DNA from 2 places in the Labrenzia sp. 5N genome. Region 2 is predicted to be linked to the other one. Evidence: riboswitches for the same ligand, from Rfam matches in the RefSeq annotation. Region 2 holds a riboswitch; the other holds the start of a gene.
What was found. Region 2 has a riboswitch for S-adenosylmethionine ahead of HEP89_RS01855 (O-succinylhomoserine sulfhydrylase). Riboswitches for the same ligand answer to the same signal wherever they lie in the genome.

Region 1 (4,345 bases), on a different contig from region 2:
CGCAATCCACCTCAATTCCATCGCCGAAGCCAACGCGGTTGCCGCACGGGCCGAGCGGCAGCTCGGCTACAAGGCGGTTTCCTGGGAAGAGGCCAACGAGGGGCTGATGGAAGCCTTCTTCGTGCGCAACGTGATCATGTACACGGTTGTCGGGGCCATTCTGGTGGTAGCCGGCTTCGGCATCTTCAACATCGTCTCGACGATCGTGCACGAAAAGGCGCGTGATATCGCGATCCTGAAGTCGCTCGGATTTCCGGAAGTCGATATTCAGCAGATCTTCGTGCTTGAAGGGCTGGTAATCGGCATCCTGGGCGCTCTTGCAGGTTCAGCGCTCGGTTTCGGACTGTCGAGCTATCTCGCGTCTGTCAAATTCGAATTTACCCAGGACGTGGAGATGACCCACCTGCCGATCTATTTTTCCGCCCTGCACTACATCATAGCCTGCCTGTTGGCGCTGTTTTCATCCGGGATCGCCGGCTACATTCCCGCCAGGAAAGCCGCCCGGCTCAATCCTGTCGACATAATCCGAGGGGCGACATGACCCCTTCCCCGGAAAAACAGACGGCTCCCGGCGGCGTTCTGCTGGAAGCGAGCAACCTCACCCGCATCCTGCCGGCCATCGTGCCGGTGACACTGGTACAGGATGTCAGCTTTCAGGTTGGCGAGGCGGAGTTCGTTGCCATTACCGGTCCGTCCGGTTCCGGGAAATCATCGCTTCTGTATCTGCTTGGCCTTCTGGACAGGCCGACGTCCGGCGAGGTCCGGATAGACGGCCTTCCCACCCATGCGCTGACATCTGCCGAAATGGCACATCTTCGCCTGGAAAAACTCGGCTTCGTCTTTCAGTTTCACTTCCTGCTGCCGGAATTTACCGCACTGGAAAACGTGATGATACCGATGCAGCGGCTCGGCAAACGCAGCCCCAAGGCCCAACTCGACCATGCGACGGAGCTTCTGGCGGCGCTGGGTCTGGAAGAGTTTCTTCACCGCCGCCCGGAGCAATTGTCCGGCGGGCAGCGACAGCGCGTCGCTGTCGCCCGGGCACTTGCCAATTCACCGCAGCTGATCCTTGCTGATGAACCGACCGGCAGTCTCGACAGTGTATCGACGGAACAGGTCTTCGAAAGTCTTCAGGCCATTGTGAAGACCGAAAGGACCACCGTCGTCGCCGTTACCCATGATATCGATCTCGCCGACAGGATGGACCGGCGTATCCATCTGGTCGACGGCCGCATCGATTACGACCGGCACCACCAAAGGGAAGAAGCACCCGGCTTGGGCGCATAATTTGCGGCCTGAGTAGCCGGCACCGGTTTCAGGCGACTTGAGGCTCATGCACCGGCTGGACTATCGCCAGCAGCATCAAAAGCGCAACAGGTATCGCAAGCGCCCAGAACCCCATGACGGTCATCAGGAAACTCGCCAGGAGACCTCCGGCCGCGAAGGCCATCAGGACGAAGGCCTGGTGACGGATCCGGGAGCGGCTGTCGGGCCGCGTTTCGGGATGCGTGAAATAGTCGGCGATGCCGAGCACAAGCTTCAGCGTATTGCCGGTCATGATGGTCGTGGGAACATGCCTGTTGAGCAGGGTCAGCATGATGACGTTCTGCAACGACATGGCCACGGTGGAGAAGCCGACAGCCGTCAGAGTGACGGCAGACAACGGTCCTCCGGCTGACGGATCTCCAAGACCGGCGACGAACATGAAGCCCGCCACCAGCAAAGCTTCGAGCGCGAACAGATGCCGGACGGCAATCCTGTTTTTGCGCACCAGCGCAGTGACCGAAACGAACCAGAAGAGAGTCGAACCGAAGAATACCGCGAGCACGAAGACCTTCAGGGCCGCGTTTTGCCCCTGGTGAAACACCTCCGTGCACAAGACGACAAGCGTTCCGGTAATGAATGCCGTGAAGGTGTGAAACAGGCCGAGAATGCAGACCACATCGATGAAGCAGGCACAAAAGGCGAGCAGGATCGGCACCAACGGCCGACTGTGATGCAACATGGATCGGTCCAATTGTGGAGCTCCCGAGCTAGTCCTTTGAGGAAGATGTGCCATGCACTGGCGGACTTGCCAAGCCGGATTGGACATGGCATAAGCGCGCCATCATCAAGAGAAGGGCTGGCGCCCTCGCCAACCTGCCGTTCCGGGCAAGGTGGTTTCCGCAACAGGGATGCGGCTGGTCAGACCCTCAACCGAGGCTTTCCGGCAACTAAGCGGTTATTTTGCATGCGCCAGTCCTCCTCGGGCAACCGATGGAGGATTTTTTGTCTCAGGACCCTTTTGCCGGACGTGCGGCAGATCTGATCGAGAACCATGTGGCGGCGAGCTCCAAGCTTGCCGGAACGGATATCTGGTGCCAGGCCGCTGAAGACTGCGTGCTGGCGCGGATCAAATCCCTGCGCATTCTGGGCGGCTTGCCGCGGCACAAGGCGCCGCTGAGCCAGACCACCCGCACCGAGCGTCTGAAAACACTGCTTCAACTGTGGGCAAACGGCTGCACCTGTGCTGTCGATGAAGACCTCTTTGCCGATATTCTCAACCGGCACGGACCCGTCAGGCACTGACGGGAGTGCCCCGTGTGCTGCACAACGTCTGCACTCTGCCAATTTCTTTGATACAGGCGTGCTGCAACAACTCGCCCCTTCCTGAGGAAGCGGGTCAGCGCTGTCTCAGAATGAGTTTTTTGGGGAACCAAGCCGGATGAGATCGCGGCGCTCAGTCCCTCTTGGGGACCGGGCGCGGCTTGCCGCCGTCATCGACGGCCACCATGGTGAAGACCGCTTCGGTCACCTTTTCACGGTGGCCGTAGCGATGGCGCAGGGCCCAGGATTCAAGCTTGATTTCCATCGACGAATTGCCGACACGAAGGACTTCGGCATAAACGCACAGCACGTCGCCCACATGGACAGGCCGGATGAATTTCATCTTGTCGACCGCGATGGTCACGACACGTCCCTCGGCCCGTTGACCGGCTGCGATACCGCCTGCCAGGTCCATCTGCGACAACACCCAGCCCCCGAAAATATCTCCCGAGGCATTGGTATCGGCAGGCATTGCCATGGTGCGCAATGTCAGATCGCCTGTCGGCTTTTCGTCGTACACGCCTGAGCCCCTCCGCTGATTCTCGCAAGAAGACTAGGTCATCACCTGCAAGAATAGAAGTGGTTGATCGGAGGGCCTCAGAAGGAACTGCTGATCCAGTCCACCGTCAAAGGACAAACATCAGGATTGCCATGATCCACAACGGCATGGGGGCAGCGACCCAGATCAGCAGGATCGGCAGGCCGCGATGCAGAAGGTTGGAGGTATTCATTTCGGTTGCTTTCTAGCTGAAGGCCTGGATTTCAAGGACTGTCATCGCCGAAAGGGCGACGATGCCGGTGATGAAGGCCAGTTTCGCACTGCCAATGAGCGTGCGGCCGGCGACATCCAGTTTCGGCAGCGGCATGCCGCGCGAATCCAGATACATGGACAGAAGCATCAGCGAAAAGACGGTGAACCAGACGAACACCAGCACTTCCGCTATCAGGACAATCGTTACCAGCATGATCCGCTCCATTCAGAGGGTTGCGATGTCAGTTCGGCAGGCGGATTGGCTCCAGGGGTTCCGAAGGTGGCCAGCCACAGGCTCTGTGCGATGCGTTCGGCAATGGCCACAATCTCGTCTGCAAGGTCCGGCACGAACAATTCACGTATCACGGGCCGGAACACACCGAGCCATTCGCCATAATCCGTGCTTACCAGCTCCTTCTGCTTCAGGTGAGCCGGCACGGGTTTGCCCTTGTAGGCGCCGTTCTTCATCAGGACGGATTGCCAGAAGGCTTCCATTTTCGGCAGGTGCTCTTCCCACCGGCCAGCCAGACGGCGCTCGAAGATGCCTCCGAGACGTGGATGCTGGCGGATGCAGCCATAGAAGGTATGCACCATCACATGGATCGCCTGTTCATCGACCTTCTCGTAACGGCGGAGCCGGTCGCCCTGGTCCGGCGTTTCCCGTCTCTTCAGCTTGTATCTGTTGGTACTGGAGTTAGGGGCTTCCATAGCCGCCTCCATAACATTCATTTAAGATGCATCTTTTAAATGGCACAGCAACCCGCTAAAATCAACATATAAGATGAATGTTTAAAGAGACCCAGCCATGCGCCTCAGTCAGGCCAGCGATTTTGCCTTGAGAATTCTGATGGCGACCGGCCAATCCGACGACCCGCAGACAGTCGACAAGCTTTCGCGGCAGCTTGGCCTTGCCAAATCACATGTCATGAAAATCGTCGCTCATCTCGCCAAGGGTGGCTATCTGGAGACGACGCGCGGGCGTGGCGGCGGGATACGGCTGGCGAAAAC
Region 2 (4,345 bases):
AGGTTCGCACCGCTCCAAAGCAGGCGAACTGGGGCACGCGAATGATGCTTGCCTTTGCAGGCTTTGTCTGCGGCCTTGCAGCCGACGCGCTGGTGATGTTTGCCGAAGACCATTTCCATCTGGCAAAGAACCGGGATCCGGATCTTTTCGCATGGGTGCTCGGCACCGGCTTTGCCGGCCATATCCTCTATCTGATCTTCGGAATACTAGCGGTCACGTTGCTGACGGCCTTCAACCGCCGCAAGTGGATCTTGTGGCTGCTGATCGGCTTTGTCGGCGGACTGCTGAGTATCTGATCGGCTGATAGCCTCAATTCAGGCTGTGGATCGCATCCGGCAGATCGAGTGAAAACGCCGGAATGACGACGTCGAACATGGAGCCGTCCGGACGTTCCATCGAGTAGGACCCGGCCATGATGCCGCTGTCGGTCGAAAGCGGGCAGTGCGACGAATACTCATAGGTCTCGCCAGGCTCTATCACCGGCTGTTCGCCGACCACGCCCTCGCCGCTGACTTCTTCCTGGCGCCCTCTGGCATCGGTTATCTGCCAGTAACGCGTCTTCAGCTGCACCGGTTCGCTGCCACCGTTGTGGATCTCGACCATATACGCCCAGATATATTCGCTCTCTTCCGGACGCGATTCATCGTCCAGATAAAACGGCTCGACGGAGACTTCGATCCCTTGGGTGATGGCGGTGTAACTGCCAGACACGGCTTTTCCTTAATTTCAGAACTGCGAACCTTGAAATAGACCGGTCCGAAGCGACTTCCACGGGTGGTGCCCGCTCGTTCAGGAGGGGCTTATAGGGCGAATGACGCAAGCGTGAAAGAGGGTTGTGACATATGAGGCCGGAATTGCTTGAGATTTGAGGCCGGATTTTGCAAGAACACCATCTGTCAGACCCAAAGCAGTGATCTCTTCATGTTCGATGCCCACCTGCGCCCGCTGATCGATCCGCCGCTGAACCGGCTGGGCCTGATCCTTGCCGGCACGGGGCTTACCGCCAACAGCGTGACGCTGGCGGGCTTTGCCGCCGGTATGGGGGCAGCCATCGCTATCGCAACGGGTCATACCCTGATCGGCTTGTTCCTGATCGCGGTCAACCGATTTGCAGACGGTCTCGATGGCGCGTTGGCCCGGGCAACGGCCAAGACGGATCTCGGCGGCTACCTCGACATCACACTGGATTTCTTCTTCTACAGCGCAATCCCTCTGGCCTTTGCCATACAGGACCCGGCCCGCAACGCTTTGCCGGCGGTGGCACTTCTTGCCAGCTTCTACGCGAACGGCTCGGCCTTTCTGGCCTTTGCCATCATGGCGGAGAAGAACAAGCTGACCACCGACGCTCAGGGCTCCAAATCGCTCTATTACATAGGCGGGCTGGCCGAAGGCACCGAGACCATCGCGCTATTCCTGCTGATGGCCCTGGTCCCCGCCTGGTTTCCTGCGCTTGCCTACGGTTTTGCCGCGATATGCGTCGTGTCCGCCGGCGCCCGGGTGCTCATTGGCGTGAAGGCGCTGCGGCAGACAGGCCGTTAGATCGCCTGGAGCGCCTTCTCGATATCTTCCAGCAGATCCTGCGGATCCTCCAGACCGATTGAAAGCCGCAGGATACCATCGGTGATACCGAGTTCCGCGCGCGCTTCCTCGCCAATCGACTGGTGCGTGGTCGTCGCCGGATGGGTGATCAGGCTCTTGGCGTCGCCCAGGTTGTTGGAGATCTTGACGATTTCCAGCGCGTTTGTGAAACGGAACGCGGCTTCCTTGCCGCCCTCGATTTCCATCGCCAGCATAGTGGATCCGCCGCTCATCTGGCGTTTGGCAACATCGGCCTGCGGGTGGTCGTCCCGGCCCGGATAGATCAGCCGCGCGACCCTGGACTGGCTTGCCAGATAGTCGGCAATCCTGCCCGCCGTTTCCGTCTGGCGCGCAACGCGCAGCGGCAGCGTTTCCAGGCCCTTCAACAGGACCCAGGCACTGAACGGGCTCATGTGCGGACCGGTATGCTTGATGAAAGGCATGACCTCGTCGTTGATCCATTCCTCGTCCGACAGGATCACACCGCCGAGGCACCGGCCCTGGCCATCGATGTGCTTGGTGGCCGAATAGACGACCACATCGGCACCGAGCTGAAACGGCGACTGATACAGCGGGGTCGCAAACACGTTGTCGACGATCAGACGGGCACCGGCTTCCTTGGCGATCTGTGCCACGGCCTCGATGTCGATGACTTCCAGCGTCGGGTTGGTCGGGCTTTCCAGGAACAGGGCCTTGGTGTTCGGCCGAACAGCCGCCTTCCACTGCTCGATGTCCGTTCCGTCTACCAGCGTGCTTTCAACGCCGAAGCGCGGCAGCAGTGTTTCGCAAATATAGCGGCAGGAGCCGAACAGGGCCTTGGCGGCAATCACGTGATCGCCTGCCCTTACCGCTGCCATCAGCGCCAGATTGACGGCCGCCATGCCGCTGGCGGTTGCCCGCGCGGCCTCGGCCCCTTCAAGCGCCTTGATACGGTCCTCGAACATGGTGACGGTCGGGTTGGCATAGCGGGAATAGACATAACCCGGGTCCTCGCCATTGAACCTGGCCTCGGCAGCTTCGGCACCGCTGTAGGTGAAGCCCTGGGTCAGGTAGATGGTCTCCGAGGTCTCACCAAACGGTGACCGCATGGTGCCGCCATGAACCAGAGTGGTTGCAGGGCGCCAGTTCTTGTTTCCGGTCTTGGTGGTCTCAGTCATGTCTTTCATTCGCTCCAAACGCAAAAAACCCCAGCCTCAAGACCGGGGTTCTCACCTCCGGCCTTTTTAGCAACTTGTTTAACGTGGCTGCAAGCCGGCCGGCCCAAATCACCACGAAGTGAGCCTGTCCTACGGGAAAAGCAGGCACAGGTCAATTGTCTTGCGCACGATCCTCTCAAAAGCCCCGTTCTGCCAGAATGCCTGTTGGCGCGGGCGGCCCGATCCTTTAATGACCATAGACCAGCATAATGCGGAACATCTTCATGAACGTCACAGCGGGTCAGGTCTTGAACGGAAGCGCACTTCTCACAGCAAACGGCATTCTGCCGGAACGGGTAATCCAGGCCATGTTCGCCGCCGGAGAGATTTCAGCGGACGCGCCGCCTGTCACCGGTCAGATACAGCCTGCCAGCCTCGACCTGCGTCTGGGCAAGGAAGCCTACCGGGTGCGTGCCAGCTTCCTGCCGGGCCCCGACATCCAGGTCGCGGCTCGGCTTGAGCAGATGAAACTGCACACGGTCGACCTGAGCGAAGGTGCCGTCCTTGAAACAGGCTGCGTCTATATCGTGCCGCTGCAGGAAAGCCTCGCCCTGGCTCCCGATATTTCGGCAACTGCCAACCCGAAAAGCTCGACTGGCCGCCTGGATGTCTTCACCCGCGTCATCACAGACAACGGCCTTGCCTTCGACACCATTCCGGCCGGCTACACCGGTCCGCTTTATGCCGAAATCTCGCCTCTGACCTTTCCGATCCTCGTGCGGTCCGGGTCCCGCCTCAGCCAGATCCGTTTCAGGCGCGGTCAATCGCTCATTCCCGATGCGGAACTGGAAGAGGTGCACAAGGCCCACACATTGATGAGCGGCGGCAACGAGCGCATCGGCAACGGTGTGCAGCTCTCCATCGATCTGGAAGGGACCGGACCCAACAGCCTGATCGGATATCGCGCCAAGCAACACTCCGGACTGATCGATGTCGATGTCGTCGGCGCGCAGGACGTCCTGGATTTCTGGGAACCTATCTATCGCCGCCAACGGGCGGAACTTATCCTCGATCCGGATGCATTCTATATTCTGGTCAGCCAGGAAGCTGTGCATGTACCGCCGGACTATGCGGCCGAAATGGTGCCGTTCGATCCACTCGTCGGCGAATTCCGCGTCCATTATGCAGGCTTCTTCGATCCCGGTTTTGGCCACGCCAGTGCCGGTGGTGTCGGCTCGCGCGCGGTTCTTGAAGTCCGCTCACATGATGTCCCGTTCATCGTGGAACACGGCCAGACCATCGGGCGTCTGGTCTATGAACACATGGCGGAGCGCCCGGCGACACTCTACGGTGAAGGCATCGGCTCCAACTATCAGGGCCAGGCACTCAAGCTGTCCAAGCACTTCAAGGCACCCGCCTGACCGCCGATGGCCTTGAAAACCGTCACCCGTGAGTTTGAAGGATTTCTGGAAGACCGGAAGTCCCGCTTTCTGGCGCATCTGGTGCCGGTGGACATGTTCGACCGGCGGATGGAAGAGCTGCGCAAGGAACACAAGAAGGCCAATCACATCGTCACGGCGCACCGGAGACTTCTGGAAGACGACCGGATTGAGGAGAGCGGCAAGGACGAC

Region 1: another riboswitch for S-adenosylmethionine. It lies ahead of HEP89_RS03270 (hypothetical protein); the one in region 2 lies ahead of HEP89_RS01855 (O-succinylhomoserine sulfhydrylase).

Annotation. Positions count from the first base shown of each region.
Region 1 covers NZ_JAAZTM010000004.1:41,343-45,687, forward strand. The annotation lists gene HEP89_RS03255 (ABC transporter permease) at 1-541, shown strand, start outside; gene HEP89_RS03260 (ABC transporter ATP-binding protein) at 538-1,287, shown strand; gene HEP89_RS03265 (YoaK family protein) at 1,316-2,005, opposite strand; SAM-I-IV-variant riboswitch at 2,103-2,227, shown strand; gene HEP89_RS03270 (hypothetical protein) at 2,269-2,568, shown strand; gene HEP89_RS03275 (acyl-CoA thioesterase) at 2,720-3,064, opposite strand; gene HEP89_RS03280 (hypothetical protein) at 3,330-3,551, opposite strand; gene HEP89_RS03285 (group III truncated hemoglobin) at 3,542-4,045, opposite strand; gene HEP89_RS03290 (Rrf2 family transcriptional regulator) at 4,143-4,345, shown strand, end outside.
Region 2 covers NZ_JAAZTM010000002.1:230,016-234,360, forward strand. The annotation lists gene HEP89_RS01840 (hypothetical protein) at 1-296, shown strand, start outside; gene apaG (Co2+/Mg2+ efflux protein ApaG) at 310-711, opposite strand; gene HEP89_RS01850 (CDP-alcohol phosphatidyltransferase family protein) at 922-1,539, shown strand; gene HEP89_RS01855 (O-succinylhomoserine sulfhydrylase) at 1,536-2,735, opposite strand; SAM riboswitch at 2,781-2,860, opposite strand; gene HEP89_RS01860 (2'-deoxycytidine 5'-triphosphate deaminase) at 2,999-4,135, shown strand; gene HEP89_RS01865 (YigZ family protein) at 4,142-4,345, shown strand, end outside.